Regions from separate parts of the Roseibium sp. AS2 genome, predicted to be linked through region 2. Evidence: predicted binding sites of a transcription regulator. Region 2 holds the regulator's gene; the other holds the start of a gene.
The links. Region 2 encodes LexA, which represses DNA repair genes until DNA is damaged. Its sites were predicted from a motif close to TGTTCNNNNTGTGTTCNG; they were not measured.

Region 1 (7,662 bases), on a different contig from region 2:
ATAGGCGTGAACAAGTGCGAGCCGGAAGAGCAGCGCCGTTTCCTGTGTGGCAAGCTCCTCGGCTGCGGCCAGCATCGGCTCGAACCGCGTGACAAAGGCCCCATAGGCGCCCGCGATGCCGTCGAGTTGAAAGGTCGTTCTCACGAGCTGTTGCAGATCCTCGCCACTCGGCGTCAAAGCCCGGGATTGAAACACGGTCCCCAGCAACGGCTGGCCCGGACGGTCCGCGCCTGCATAGACATGCCCGCCAAGCAGTCCAAATCCGTGCCGGATCAGAACCGCCTGGTCGGCAGGGTCCGGACAATGGGTCAGGATCCAGCCGCAGTCGCCGTCCGCCGGACCGAAAAACAGCTCCGCCGCCAGATGGTATTCGTCCCTTGCGCCCGGTGTCAGACCGTAGAAACTGCGCCGGCCTTCGCGCTCCCCTTTGAGCTGGCCCTTGGTGACAAGGCGCGAGACGGCGGTCCGAACGAGGGACTCATTGACACCAAACCCGCCGCACAGGCTGATGAGATCCCCCATCCACAACACACCGCCACGCGGTTCGACGATGTCTCCATAAATGGTGACGATCAACTGTGCAGCCTTCGGCGGGCAAGGATGCAGGAAACGGTTTGCCATTGGTTCGGCGCTGGTAAGCATTCGTATTTTGATCCGACTGATTTGTCAGGAGCTTACCCCTCCCCCCGCGGCAAACCAAGGGGCCACGAACGGAGTGCTTGTTGAACATGCATATCCGGCTTGCACAGGACACGCCTCAACGTTATAAAGTTACATGTAATATTGTAACGTCAGATTGGATCGAGACCAGAATGCCCTTCCCCCAGCGCCAAACCCTGTCCTCAAGGAAACGCCTCAGCCTGCTGTCGACCTGTCTCGGTGGCGCGCTTCTGGCCATGACCACTGCAGCGGCAGCGGACTCCCCTTCCGTTGTCACGACGATCAAGCCGCTTCACTCCATTGCCTCGGCGGTGATGGACGGTGTCGGCGAACCGCTTCTCCTCATCGATGGCGCCGCATCTCCGCACGGATTTGCCCTGAAACCCTCGCAGGCGTTTCTGCTCCAGGGCGCCGACGCCGTCTTCTGGGTCGGCGAAGCACTGGCTCCTTCCCTCGCCAAACCGATCTCATCGATGGCAGACGATGCGGCAGTCGTCGAGATGATGGACGTCACCGGCATTCAGCACCTGGATATCCGGGAAGGTACCGATTTCGACGCGCATGATCACGGCGACCACCATGACGAGCACGCCCACGACGAACATGACCATGAAGAAGACGATCATGCTCATGGGGACCATGACGACCATGAGGAGCATGAGGAGCATGCGGACCACGACGATCACGAGGAGCATGCGGATCATGACGACCACGAAGAGCATGCGGATCACGACGACCACGAAGAGCATGCGGACCATGACGGCCACGAAGGTCATGATCATGCCGGTGCGCAGGATGCCCATGTCTGGCTGAATCCGGACAACGGTATCGTGATGGCCACGCAGATGGCGGACACACTGGCGCGCATCGACCCGGACCATGCAGATATCTACAAGAAAAATGCGGCAGCCTTCGCCGACCGTATCGAGGCTCTCGAAGGCGAGATCGTCTCGGTTCTCGAACCGGTGTCAGGCAAGAAGTTTGTCGTCTTTCACGACGCCTACCACCATTTCGAGCATCATTTCGACATGGAAGCGAGCGGTGCCATCACCCTGTCACCTGAAACGCTGTCAAGCGCGGAGCGTGTTGCGCAGGTACGTGCGAGGATCAGGGACCTTGGCGTCACCTGCGTGTTCCGGGAGCCTCAATTCGAGTCGAAACTGGTCGAAGTCGTGATTGAAGGAAGCGAGGCGCGCGTCGGCACGCTCGATCCGCTGGGAACCCAGTTGGAAAACGGGCCGGATCTTTATCCGGAATTGCTCAAGGGCCTGGCGGTGTCGCTGGCAAGCTGCCTCAACGGAGACAGCTGATCAATGCAGAACTCCGCCGGTCAGTGACCGGCGGAGTGGTTCCTGCCAAGCGGTGCCCGGTGATCGGCAATCAGGATGTTCTGGCCTTGCTGCGGACAGCCCGGGTCTTTTCAAGTGCCTTCAACAGATACCGGTCGCGGTCGTAGACGTCCGAATAGAAGGCGATCGATCCGTCGTCTTCAGGCCAGGCTGTGAAATAGGACACATAGACCGGGATGTCTCCGGCGACCTGCTCCTGTTCGTTCTGGCCTGCGGCGATGCGTGAGGTCACGTAATCCTTGGACTTGCCAAGCACGGCGGCGGCCATGGCCTTCGGGTCATGCAGACGGATGCAGCCGTGAGAGAAGGCACGGACATCCTTCTTGAAGAGGCTCTTCGACGGCGTGTCGTGCATGTAGATGTGGTGTGCGTTCGGAAACAGGATCTTGACTTCACCAAGCGCATTGGACCGGCCGGGATACTGCCTCACGTTGATCGATTGCTGCCTGGACGCGACGGCGTACCAGTCGACCGAGGAAGACGACACCTTGCGTCCGCCAGGCGTGGAGACTTCATAGCCGGCCCGATCCAGATAGCTCGGATCATTGGCGAGTTTCGGCAGCATCTCGTTGACGATGATCGAATAGGGGACACCCCAATACGGATTGTACTCGACCACTTCGATCGTGTCGTAAAAGAAGTTTGTCTGGTTGGATTTCTTGCCAACCACCACACGCATGGACAGAGAGTCCTCGCCTGGCGCCGTATAGGTCGCGGTGAAGGCCGCCTGGTTGATGAAAACCTTGCGTTCGCCCAGATCTTCCGGCAGCCAGCGGCTCCGTTCCATCGCGAGTTCGACCTTGGCAATCCTGGCGGCATTGGTTTCCCCGACCATGGCCTTGATCGAGTTCTTGCCGACAATACCGTCCGGCGTCAGCCTGGCTTCTTTCTGGAAGGTCTTGACGAGGTCCACAAGTTCGGGCGTGTACAGATCGCCGCCATCGTAAGCCTCAAGCGTTTCCGCATGCAGCGTCCTGAGTTCGTCGGAGCCGTTTTGGGCGATCGCCGCGACGATGTTCTTCATTTCCGGGCTCGACTTGCCGGCCTTCAGAAAGGTGCCCGGAGCGATCGTGATCTGGTCGGCTTCCTGATCCTCGGCCTTGAGCCGTGCCAGTTCCGCGGTCAGTTTCCTGAAATGATCGTTCTGGGGAAGGTGTCCGGTCAGCTCCCCGGCAACGTCATCGGACGCCTCGAGCTGCTGAAGAGCCGCGACCAGATCGACGTCGTGACGCGGCAGGTCGTGGTACTGCGAAATCCGGTTCGGATCGACGCGGCCCCGCGTGGCATCGAGCACATAGGTCATTGCCGCCGCGCTCAATTCCATTTCGAAACGCATCACGGCGGCGTCGCGCTCCGCGCCTTCGAGGCCGGCAACCGCGGGCAGTGCGACAAAATAGTCGTCCGGATCGAGCGCGAAGATCGCGGCATCCGCCAAGGCCCTGCGCAGTCCGGCCGCCTTGGCTGTCGGCTTGCCGTCTTGCACCCAGACGAAATCGGGATGCTCGCGGTAATAGGCAATCAGAGCTTCGCCGACACCCGGCAGTGCGGTCAGTTTCATGTCCTTGAGCGCAGGGCGGGCCTCGTCGAATGCGGTCAGAACGATCGGTGCCTGCGGAGCGGTGTCCGATTCGACGGCCGTTGTTTCGGCCCCCTCGGGAACGATTTGCGCGGGCTGAACCTCGGCCGTTTTCTTTTCGGAAAGCTCGGCGAGCGAAACCTGCTTCCACGCATCGGGCGCGTAGGTCAGGTAGCGGGGGGCGGATACCTTTACTGCCGCCGTCTGCTTACGGAGCTCTTGCTGACGCAGACGCTCCTCCTTCCGGCGCTGATGCTCCGGATTGAACAGGCGCTGGAGGAAATTCTGGGCACTGGCCGGCTCAACCGCCGAGACGCTGAGACCGGTCGCCAGCACGGACGCCATCAGCCCCGCCTTGAGAGAACAGCCAAGGAAGCTCCTGGTCCTTACCGCCAACGCGGACACGCCCTTGCCGGGCTTGCGTTCGCCGTGTCTCGTTGTATCTGCTCGCATTGTTTCAACCCGAAATGTTTAAGTTTAAAGGCCCGGCATCACGCCCAGTCCCGCCGGTAATCTCGATCCCTGCCTGGGATAGCCCCGTTCCCTGTGTGCCGAACGGGAGCTGTGTCAACAAGGCGCGGCCGGTCAGTCGAATAGTCTGAATCGGGCCGGACGCCTGCTGCTGTCGTTTGATACTATAGCAGGACTAAGTCTGTGGTTAAGGTCGGCTGTCATACACAGATTTTGAAATCAATTCAGTGTGACGATAATGCCGCTCGCAGACCCACCCGCGGCTGATTTTTGACGCCTCTTGCCACCAGAGATTGAATATCGGCAATCATCCCCATGGGGACCGGCTTTTGTGGGTCTCGCTTCACGCCGGTTTCGGCGCCGCAATCTGCCTCAGCCAGACCATCATCACAGGCCAGAAGGCCCTATTCGGCCCATTCAAGGCTCGGAAAAACGCGCATGCATGTCGGCGTGTGCAGGACGCGGCCCAATACCGGGGCCATGCCTCGCCGAAATCGATGGCATCGGCGATCCGGGCACCTCATGCCGGCCCGGTGCCAGTGGATGTCGCCGCCACCCCGGTGGCTGCCCCGCTAAGCGGGCTGCCACCGGGGTGGTCCGGCCCAATCAGAACGGAATTTCGTCGTCCATGGGTCCGCCACCGCCGCCGGATGGGCCACCCTGGCCGCCCCCGCCCCCGCCGCCGCCATAGCCGCCGCCGCCGAAACCGCCCCCGGAGCCGCCGCCCGAACCGCCGCTGCCGCCGCCGAAGCTGCCACCGCCGCCCTGGCTGTCATTGCCGTAATCCGGAAGGGAGCCGCCACCGGCGCCCTCGCCCCGGCCGTCGAGCATGGTCAGGTTGGAATTGAACCCCTGAAGGACGACTTCAGTGGAATACCGGTCCTGGCCGCCCTGGTCCTGCCATTTGCGGGTCTGCAACTGGCCTTCGAGATAGACCTTGGAGCCTTTGCGCAGATAATTTTCGGCGACCTTGCAAAGTCCTTCGTTGAAGATCACCACACGATGCCATTCGGTCTTCTCCCGGCGCTCGCCCGAGGTGCGGTCGCGCCAGGATTCCGATGTTGCTATCCGCAGATTGGCGATTGGACGCCCGTCCTGCGTCCGGCGGATTTCCGGATCGGCACCAAGGTTGCCGACCAAAATGACTTTGTTGACGCTGCCCGCCATCCTGCACTCCTGTTGTTCTATCGCGGAACGGCCACATCTTGAACTTTTTCGGTACGTGTTTCGCCGTTCACGCGTTGCAAGCCATGCTGCTAAAGATCAGAACCCTAACGGCCCGCCAACAGCTTCGCGCGCATTTTCCTGTTTCAGCGGCCATTTTCCACAAGGCAGCCTCCAAGGCGCCGCAAGCCGTCTCGGGCCGAACCCGGCCAAACCAGCGCCGCGCGGCTGCCTGGCCATGACACTCTATCCTGTCTCTGCTCCCGTGCGACATATTTGCCGTCGCGGCGTCAACGCCGGACCGCCGCCCGCACCCTGCCGGTCGCCCAGCCACAGGAAACAATCACCGACATCGGCGCGTGTACTTGTTTTGTTCCTATCAGGTCTGTACAAGCGTTTCAATCGTATTGGCTGCGGAAACCGGAATTCGGATGCCTTCGAGGCCTGCCTGACTGGAAGCGCCGCGTGAAACTGCTATATCGGGGCAAACGGATGCCACCGCGTGGGACCATCATGCGCCCGCCGCCGCACGGACGGCGGCACCATGCGCAAGAGCTCGGGAAGAATTGAAATGAAGACATCCAAGGGCGCACGGCCGGATGAAAGCTGGAAAAACGACCCCACCCGGATGCTCAGCGTCCGCGGCGCGCGGGAGCACAATCTCAAGGGGGTCGATCTTGACCTGCCGCGCGACCAGTTGATCGTCATGACCGGTCTGTCGGGATCGGGAAAGTCGTCTTTGGCCTTTGACACCATCTATGCCGAAGGTCAGCGCCGCTATGTGGAAAGCCTGTCGGCCTACGCGCGCCAGTTCCTGGAAATGATGCAGAAGCCGGATGTCGACCAGATCGACGGACTGTCTCCCGCCATCTCCATCGAACAGAAAACGACATCGCGCAATCCCCGTTCGACGGTCGGCACGGTCACCGAGATATATGACTATATGCGCCTGCTGTTTGCCCGGGTGGGGATCCCCTATTCGCCGGCGACCGGTCTGCCGATCGAAAGCCAGACCATCAGCCAGATGGTGGACAGGGTGCTCGCGCTTGAGGAAGGGTCACGGCTCTTTCTGCTGGCACCGATGGTGCGCGGCCGCAAGGGCGAGTACCGCAAGGAACTCGCGGAGCTCATGAAAAAGGGCTTTCAGCGCGTCAAGATCGACGGGACATTCCACGAAATCGCGGAGGCCCCCGCACTCGACAAGAAATTCAAGCATGACATCGATGTGGTCGTCGACCGTCTCGTCGTGCGCGGCGATATCGCGGGGCGGCTCGCCGATTCCCTTGAGACCGCGCTGAAGCTGGCCGATGGCATTGCCATCGCCGAATTCGCGGACAAGACCGACAAAAAGGGTGCGCCGGAACGGCTGATTTTCTCGGAAAAATTCGCCTGCCCGGTTTCGGGCTTCACAATCCCGGAAATCGAACCCCGGCTGTTTTCCTTCAACAATCCCTTCGGCGCCTGCCCGACATGCGACGGGCTCGGCACAACGCTGGCTTTCGAGGAAGACCTGGTGGTCCCGGATCATTCGTTGTCCCTGCGCGAAGGGGCCGTCCTGCCCTGGGCCAAGACCGGATCGACATCGCCCTACTACGCCCAGACCCTGGAAGCGCTGAGCAGCCATTTCGACGTTTCGATGGCGACCCCGTGGAAGGACCTCCCGGCAGAGGCCCGGGACGCCATCCTTCATGGCACCGGCAAGACCAAGATCGAGTTCGTGTATAATGACGGCGTGCGGTCCTACCGGACCGAAAAGACCTTCGAAGGTGTCGTCGGCAACATCGAGCGGCGCTGGCGCGAGACGGATTCAAGCTGGGTCCGTGAAGAGCTGGCCCGGTTCCAGTCCGACCACGCCTGCCCGGCCTGCAGCGGCTACCGGCTGAAGCCGGAAGCACTGGCGGTCAAGATCGCGAACATGCATATCGGCCAGGTGACCGAATTCTCCATCCGCAACGCCAGCGAATGGTTCGAGGAACTGCCTGCCAAACTCAATGAGAAACAGACCGAAATCGCCGGACGAATTCTCAAGGAAATCCGGGAACGGCTCAAGTTTCTGAATGATGTCGGCCTTGAATATCTGACGCTGTCGCGCGCATCCGGCACATTGTCCGGCGGCGAAAGCCAGCGCATCCGGCTGGCGTCGCAGATCGGCTCCGGCCTGACCGGCGTGCTCTACGTGCTGGACGAACCCTCCATCGGTCTGCATCAGCGTGACAACGCCCGTCTCCTGGAAACGCTCAAGCACCTGCGTGACCTCGGCAATACGGTGATCGTGGTCGAGCACGACGAGGATGCGGTCCTGACCGCGGATTATGTCGTCGATGTCGGCCCCGGTGCAGGCGTTCATGGCGGCGAGGTCGTCGCCAAGGGCACTCCCGCTGAAGTCATGGCGAACCCGGCTTCGCTGACCGGGCAATATCTGACGGGCGCAAAGATGATCGC
Region 2 (7,662 bases):
GATGCGGTCGAGGTGAAGCCTGGGTCGTAGGTGAACATGCCCGTGTCCTTGTACAAGGACGAGATGTTCATTACCGACGGTCCGATGGATCCGTCAAGAACGTCGAAATCGTGGGCATTGCCACCGACGTTGAGCTTGGCGTTGTTGTCGGCCATTCAGAAACCCCTCTGCGTTAAACGGGTGTGCGGTCCAGGTGTCTGACCTCTCGGGAGAGAGGTCCCGTTTCCGGTTACCGGACGCCACTGGAGACATTTTCGCGTCTTGCGTAGCCCATTTACCGCACTGCCGCAAGCTGGCCGGCATAAGGCTTTGGTCAAAGACCGATTTCTCGCCCCGGCCAGTCCGCAGGATGCGCGGACTTCTGCCGGAAAACTGTCGGTGCCCGGGCGGTTCAGGCCGCCTGGTCCTGAATGCGGGCCAGGGATTCCTCCCGTCCGAGTGCCGTCAGAACGTCGTAGATCCCCGGAGAGGTGCCGCGGCCGGTGAGGGCGGCGCGCAGCGGCTGTGCCACCTTGCCGAGCTTGAGTTCCTTGTCTTCGGCGTAGCCTTTCACAGCGGCCTCCAGAGGCTCGGCCGTCCAATCGTTCACTGCGGACAACACGCCGTGGAGGTCTCCGAGAATTGTGCCGGCGTCGGCATCCAGGATCTTCTTTGCCTTCTCGTCCGTGTCCAGCGGCCGCTGGCGCCACAGATACGAAGCACTTTCGGTCAGTTCGACCAGGGTCTTGGCGCGTTCCTTCAGGCCGGGCAAGGCGGCAAGGGCGACATTTTCATGGTCGCCCGCGGCCAGCCAGGACAGGACGGCATCTCCGTTCTCGGCATGGCCGAGATAGATTTTCCAGTGGTCCAGAAGTTCCGGATCCGGGGTGCTTCTCATATAATGGCCGTTGAGATTTTCCAGCTTCTTGAAGTCGAAACGTGCCGCAGACTGGCCGACGGCGTCCAGTCCGAACCACTTGATCATGTCGTCGAGGGCCATGATTTCGTCGTCGCCATGGCTCCAGCCGAGCCGGGCGAGATAGTTGCGCATGGCCTGTGGCAGGTAGCCCATCGCGCGATAGGCTTCAGCACCGGTCGCCCCGTGGCGCTTGGACAGTTTGGCGCCGTCCGGACCGTGGATGAGCGGAATGTGTGCCATTGCCGGGACGTCCCAGCCGAGCGCCTTGAAGATCAGCGTCTGGCGAGCGGCGTTGGTGAGATGGTCGACGCCACGGATGATGTGCGTGATGCCCATGTCGTGATCGTCGACCACCACCGCATGCATGTAGGTGGGCGTGCCGTCCGAACGCATCAGGACGAAGTCGTCGAGATCCTTGTTCGGGATCACGACGCGACCCTGAACCATGTCATCGACCACGGTGTCGCCCTCCCGGGGGGCCTTGATGCGGATGACGGCAGCTGCCCCTGCCGGCGCTTCGGAAGCGTCCCGGTCCCGCCAGGTGCCGTCATAGCGTGGCGGCCGGCCTTCCGCGCGGGCTTTCTCGCGCATGGCATCGAGTTCCTCCGGGGTCGAGTAACAGCGATAGGCTGTCCCGTCGGCAAGCATTTGTTCGACAACTTCCCGATGCCGGTCGACCCGCGAAAACTGCGAGATCGGGTCTCCGTCCCAGTCAAGACCCAGCCAGGTGAGCCCGTCGATCAAGGCGTCAACGGCTTCCTGCGTCGAACGTGCCCGGTCCGTGTCCTCGATACGCAGCAGCATCCGGCCGCCGGCATGTTTGGCGAACAACCAGTTGAACAGGGCGGTACGAGCACCGCCGATATGCAGGAAACCGGTCGGGGACGGGGCGAAACGCGTGACGATATCTTGGGCCATGGTGCTTTATGAAGGTCTCTGTCAGAATGTCGGTGCAGGGCGCGCCTGCTTGGTGGCGCGGTCTTAGCACAGGCTTTGACGCGGCAAAACAGAAAGTCGGCTGTTTCTTGAGCCCGACAGAAGGAGGAGCGGTGGCGTCCGGTGGCCTTCCGGACAATGGCTGGAACAGCAGCGTCGAGGCGGCGCCCCCCGACTTGCGCAAACCGGTAATACTCCGGCCGAAAGCCAAACCTGCCGGCTCCACCGCTTCCGCTGGCGACGAGTTCAGCCGCCACGGGCCAGACCGGAGCTCTGCCGCCCTGCGAGCCGGTCCGGATCGTTTCCGCGACGAGCAGGGGCTCTTGTGGAACGCCTTTGCATTCGCGTCCGGCATCGCCATTTATGCGCTGCTTCCGGAGGAACCGTCACCAATCATTCTGGCTGCGGCCCTGGGAAGTGCCGGACTTGCTGCCCTTTGCGTCGCAGCCCGGCGGTCCGCACCGGGGTGGCGTGTGCTTTTGCTGCTGGCTTTTTTCTGCGGAGTGACAGCAGGTTCGCTCCGGACGGCGGCCGTCGATGCCCCCCGGATATCCGAACCGATGAATGTTTCCCTGACCGGCCAGGTCCTGGAACGCCGCGCCGGTTCCTCCGGAGCGCGCCTTGTGATCGCCGTCGCAACGGTCAACGAGCGCCCGTCCAGCGGCCTTGATTTTCCCGAAAAGGTCCGGGTGCGGGTGCCGTCGACAAGCGCAGGCAGGGTCGGGGAAACCATCCGCGTGCGGGCACGGCTGTTTCCACCCATGGGGCCGGTCTATCCCGGCGGATACGACTTTTCCTTCCACGCCTATTTCACCGGTATCGGAGCAACCGGCTTCAACTACGGTCCTGCAAGCGTGACCGGCACGGACCCCGGATCGGTCAGGATGGCGGCATCGGCGCGCGTCGCGCAACTGCGTGAAGGACTGGCCGGGCGCATACGCTCGCTGTTGTCCGACAGGCCCGAAACCGCGCTGATCGTCGCGCTGCTTGTGGGAGACCGCTCCGGCATCACCGAGGAGCAGGAAGCGGTTTTGCGCGCCGCGGGGCTGGCGCATATCCTGGCGATTTCCGGATTGCACATGGCTCTGTTTGCCGGTGGTGCTTATGGCGCTGTTCTGCTGTTGCTGGCGAGCGTCCCGGCACTGACCCTTCGCTGGCCGATCCACAAGTGGGCGGCTCTCGCCGCGCTGGCCGCCGCTGTGGTCTATCTGGTGCTCTCGGGTGCGGCCGTGGCGACGCAGCGGTCGTTCCTAATGATTGCGATTGTCTTCCTGGGTATCCTGGTCGGCCGGCGCGGCGTTACTCTGCGCAGTGTCGCGATCGCGGGTCTGGCGTTGCTGCTGATTGCGCCCGAACGCCTGTTTTTTCCCGGATTTCAGATGTCCTTTGCCGCAGTGATCTGCCTGGTCGCGGTGTATGATCTCTGGCGCCGGCGCGACCGGGAGCTAACGGCCCGGGCCGCACGACCGGAAGGCCTGAAGCTGCTGATGTCGCATCTGGCAAAATGGAGCGCGGGGCTGTTCATCACCGCGCTTGTGGCCGGTCTGGCGACCGGGATCATCGGCGCGCATCATTTTGGACGGGTCGCCCCTTACGGGCTGATTGGCAACATGCTGGGAATGCCGGTGTTCTCGCTTCTGGTCATGCCCATGGGGGTGCTTGCCCTCGTGCTGATGCCATTCGGTCTGGCGGGACTGCCTCTGGCCGTCATGTCGTTCGGCGTATCCGTGCTCCTGAAGATCGCTGAATTCACCGCCGGGCTCGATGCGGGTGACGGGGTGACAGGCAGGCTGGACGGCGCGGCGGCGCTGCTGTTGCTCTGCGCCCTGTTCACCGGGCTGCTGCTGCCCGGGCGCACACGTCTGTGCGCGGCGCTGCCGCTGGCGGCGGGAATCCTCATCGCCGTCGACTCGCGTCCGCCGGACATTCAGATCGCCGCCTCCGGCGGTCGTGTCGCGGCGCGTGATGACGGCGGTCTGCTACGGTTTTCCGGTCGAAAGTCCGCCTTCCTGACGGAACTCTGGTTCCAGTACGAAGGGGTTTCGCCGGACGCGATTGGATCGCGCAAGATGAATTCGGAGCAAAGGCGGTGCGACCCGCTCGGATGTGTTGTGCACGCTTATTCGGTTGCCGGTGAGCGCACCGGGACAAAGGAGAGGTCTGTTGCCATCGCCTTGCCGAAAACCCTGGAGGCTTCGGATGACGATTGCCGGTATGCGGATATTATCGTGAGCGATCAGATCGTGCAGGAAGACTGCCGTGCGCGACTGGTTCTTGGCCCGGAAGTCAGAACCTCCAGGGGCGCTGTTTCCATCTGGCTGTCAGCGGACGGACCACGCGCGAGCATGTCCGGTCAGCAAGGAAAAGAAAGAGAAAATGGAAAAGCAGAGGCACCAGCGCCACCGCTTCCGGTCGATCAAAACCGAAACGGCCGGGCTCCCGTGATCAGCAGAGTGATCTACGCAATTCCGGATCCGCCGAGACCATGGCACAGGCAGGGAACGGTGACGCGCGCATATCTGCGCCGCGCCGCGCGTGCCGATAAGGACTGACCGGCGGCATTGCCGGGCGTTGTCTGGCGTTGCCGCTCAATATTGGCGGAAGAGAGCGACCAGCCGTCCCTGAACGCGGACCCGGCCAGGGCCGAAGATACGCGTTTCATAGGCCGGGTTAGCAGCCTCCAGCGCAATGGAGGCTCCCTTCTTGCGCAGTCGCTTCAGCGTTGCTTCCTCTTCATCCACCAACGCGACGACGATATCTCCGCTGTCCGCATTATCCGTCCGGCGGATCAGCACGGTGTCGCCGTCGAGGATGCCGGCCTCGATCATGGAATCGCCCCGCACTTCAAGAGCATAGTGTTCCCCCTTGCCAAGCAATTCCTGCGGCACGGTGATCGAATGGCTGTGGGTCTGGATGGCCTCGATGGGAACACCGGCGGCAATGCGGCCCATGACCGGGATTTCCGTCCCGGCGGACACCGGTTCTTCCACCTGTTTGGTGAACTCCGGTTTGCCAAGCGAGCCTTCGATCACTTCGGGAGAGAAACTGCCGCGTGCGCGCGGCGCGCCCAGACCCGGCGCGATCGAGTCTGGCAGGCGGACCACTTCCATGGCCCGGGCCCTGTTGGGCAGGCGCCGGATGAAGCCACGTTCCTCCAGGGCGGTAATAAGGCGGTGAATGCCGGATTTGGACCTGAGATCCAGCGCGTCCTTCATTTCGTCGAAAGACGGCGGAACACCGGTTTCCTTCAGTCTTTCGTGAATGAACATGAGCAGTTCATACTGCTTGCGCGTCAACATGTCGGTATCCCCTGGCCGCGAAATAGGCTGGTACAAATCAAGAACATGGTACCTGTTCCCATTGTGTTCTGCAAGGGTAAATGTTCTCTTACTGTTCCTGATCAACCTGCACGCCGGTCGTGGCGGCACGTTCGCCCGCCCAAGGGGTCACTCCGGCACTGCGGTGCCCCTGATCAGGAGCTCGCAGGTAACAAGTGTCGGTGCGGTTCCGGGGCGCACGATACCCTGGTGAAGGGCTCCCTCCAGATCGACGCCACGTACGGGAAGCCTGAGCGGCGTGTCGCCGGTTTTTCCCGCGCCGGACCGCACAAGGATTTCCGATATCAGGCCGGTCATCGGGGATGTTTCCCGGAACGCCGCGCCGGCGAGACTGCCGAGGCCGAAAACCTCAAAGTCCGGTTCCGCCAGAGCCGCGGCGAGTGCTGTCACACTGTCATGCAGGTCAGCGAACGGCGCGAGGGTGGTGATGAGGGCGTTGTGAGGCCTGGTCGAGGCCCGCAGGTCGTCCGGTCTGACCCGAAACAGGGTGAATTCGGTCTCCGGATCCTCCGCGGCTTCGAATTTGGCGCCCTTAATGCCGTAGCCCGTGATCCGCGCGGCCTCGGCCGTTGCCAGCGTTTGCGGCAGCAAGTGGCCGAGATGGCCGGTGCCGCCTTCGTGCCAGCATGCGTGGATATGGGCAAACCATTGACCGTCCTTCCAGCCGAGGATGGCCACGGCTTCGTCCAGAACGGCGCCGCCGGAGGTTCTCGTGTCGCTGTACCAGGCGGCGTGACGGTCGTCGATGGCCCGGTCCGGCATGACATAATCGAAAGGCGCCAGCGCCAGTCCACCGAGGTCGAGCACCGCGGAGCCGCACCCCTTCTGGTCGGCGAAGCTGCCCAGCGCTTCGATCAGGGGCGCGCCGCCGTCAAGCTCAAGCGAGATCGGGTCCGCGCGGCAGGTCATGCCGGGGCTGCGGTCCGTGGCTGCGGGTCCGGGATGCCGGATGTCCGCGAGGCTGATCGGGGCGGGCCGTCTCACAGAAGACCCTTCTCGTCCAGATGGTCGCGCACCAGTTTCTTCGTGACCTTGCCATAGGCGCTGGTCGGCATCTGCGCGATGAAGAGATAGCGGGCGGGCAGTTTGTATCGGGCGACACGGTCCTGCAGGAACGCGGTGAGGTCCTGGGGATCCGGTGTGGCGCCATCCGCCGTCACGCATACCGCCAGGCCGACTTCGCCCCATTGCGGGTCCGGAATACCGAGTATGGCGACTTCCGAAATCGCCGGATGGGCGAGCAGGACCTCTTCCACTTCCTTGGGGTAGACGTTGGAGCCGCCGGAAATATACATGTCCGACGCTCGGCCGGTCAGATACAGAAACCGCTGCGCGTCCATGTGGCCGATATCGCCCGTGCGGAACCAGCCGTTTCGGAAGGAGGCTGCATTGGCGGCATCGTCGTCTAGATAACCGGCACAGACAGCCGCGCCGATGACGCAGACCTCCCCGGTCCGGTGTGGCGGCAGGATAGCGCCGGTCTCGTCCTGGATGGAAACCTCGATCCCGGTCCTTTCGGTGCCACAGGTGCCGATACGCGTCTGCGGGCCGTCTTCCAGACAGTGGTCCTGCGGACGCAGCACCGTGATATTGCCGGTCACTTCGCCGAGACCATAGTACTGCACCAGAACCTTGCCGAGTTTCTCAAGCGCCTTTTTCTGGTCCTCGCGATACATCGGTGCGCCGGCATAGATGACGTGGCGCAGGCTGGAATGGTCGAACCGGCCCACCGCCGGGTCCTCGACCAGCCGCTTGACGATGGTCGGGACGGTGAAGAGATTGCTGATCCTGTGTTTCTCAATCAGTTCAAAGGCAACAGCCGGGGAAAAGCCGCCCGCTGGCATCAGCACATGGGCCGCGCCTGTGGGAAGCTGCGCGATCTGGTGCAGACCGGCCCCATGGGACAGGGGAGCAATCACCAGGGAGGCGTCCTCTTCGGTGGTGCCCGGCAACAGGTCGGCCATGTAGTTGACGCAGACAAAGCCGATCTGGCCGTGGCTGAGCACCACGGCCTTGGGCCGTCCGGTCGAGCCCGAGGTGAAAAACAGCCAGCAAGGCGTGGTATAGTCGACAGCGGCGTTCGCGACCGTGCTTCCCGTATGACTGGCGACGAGATCCCCGTAGTCCTGGCCGAAATCGCTCGCACCGATACTGATGCAGCCCGCAAGGTCCGGACAGGCGGTTCCGACTGCGGCTGCCTGCGCGCCAAAGTCGGCGTCGCACAGAAAGACCTTGGCCCGGGCCTTCTCCGCGGCATAGGCGGTTTCGCCGGGAGCCTGCCGGAAATTGCAGGGCACCCAGAGCGCTCCGAGCCGGAAGGCGGCGAGCATGATCTCGGTCATCTGATTCGAGTTGCGGGCCTGCACCAGCAGGCTGTCCCCTTTGGACACGCCGAACTCGGTTGCAAGGGCATGCGCGAGTGCGCTGACACGCGAATCGAGGTCCGCCCAGCTCCAGCTGCGCTGGTCCTGTATGATGGCCGGTCTGTCG

Region 1: uvrA (excinuclease ABC subunit UvrA) is a predicted target of LexA. The motif match lies at 5,581-5,598, and genes of this name have one in related genera.

What each region holds. Positions count from the first base shown of each region.
Region 1 is NZ_JBBMQN010000007.1:130,131-137,792, forward strand. It holds gene WNZ15_RS20115 (PaaX family transcriptional regulator C-terminal domain-containing protein) at 1-576, opposite strand, end outside; gene WNZ15_RS20120 (zinc ABC transporter substrate-binding protein) at 813-1,970, shown strand; gene WNZ15_RS20125 (L,D-transpeptidase family protein) at 2,041-4,038, opposite strand; gene WNZ15_RS20130 (single-stranded DNA-binding protein) at 4,663-5,223, opposite strand; gene uvrA (excinuclease ABC subunit UvrA) at 5,792-7,662, shown strand, end outside.
Region 2 is NZ_JBBMQN010000008.1:49,036-56,697, forward strand. It holds gene gltA (citrate synthase) at 1-155, opposite strand, end outside; gene gltX (glutamate--tRNA ligase) at 392-1,816, opposite strand; gene WNZ15_RS21305 (ComEC/Rec2 family competence protein) at 1,948-4,386, shown strand; gene lexA (transcriptional repressor LexA) at 4,423-5,133, opposite strand; gene WNZ15_RS21315 (hypothetical protein) at 5,281-6,156, opposite strand; gene WNZ15_RS21320 (acyl-CoA synthetase) at 6,153-7,662, opposite strand, start outside.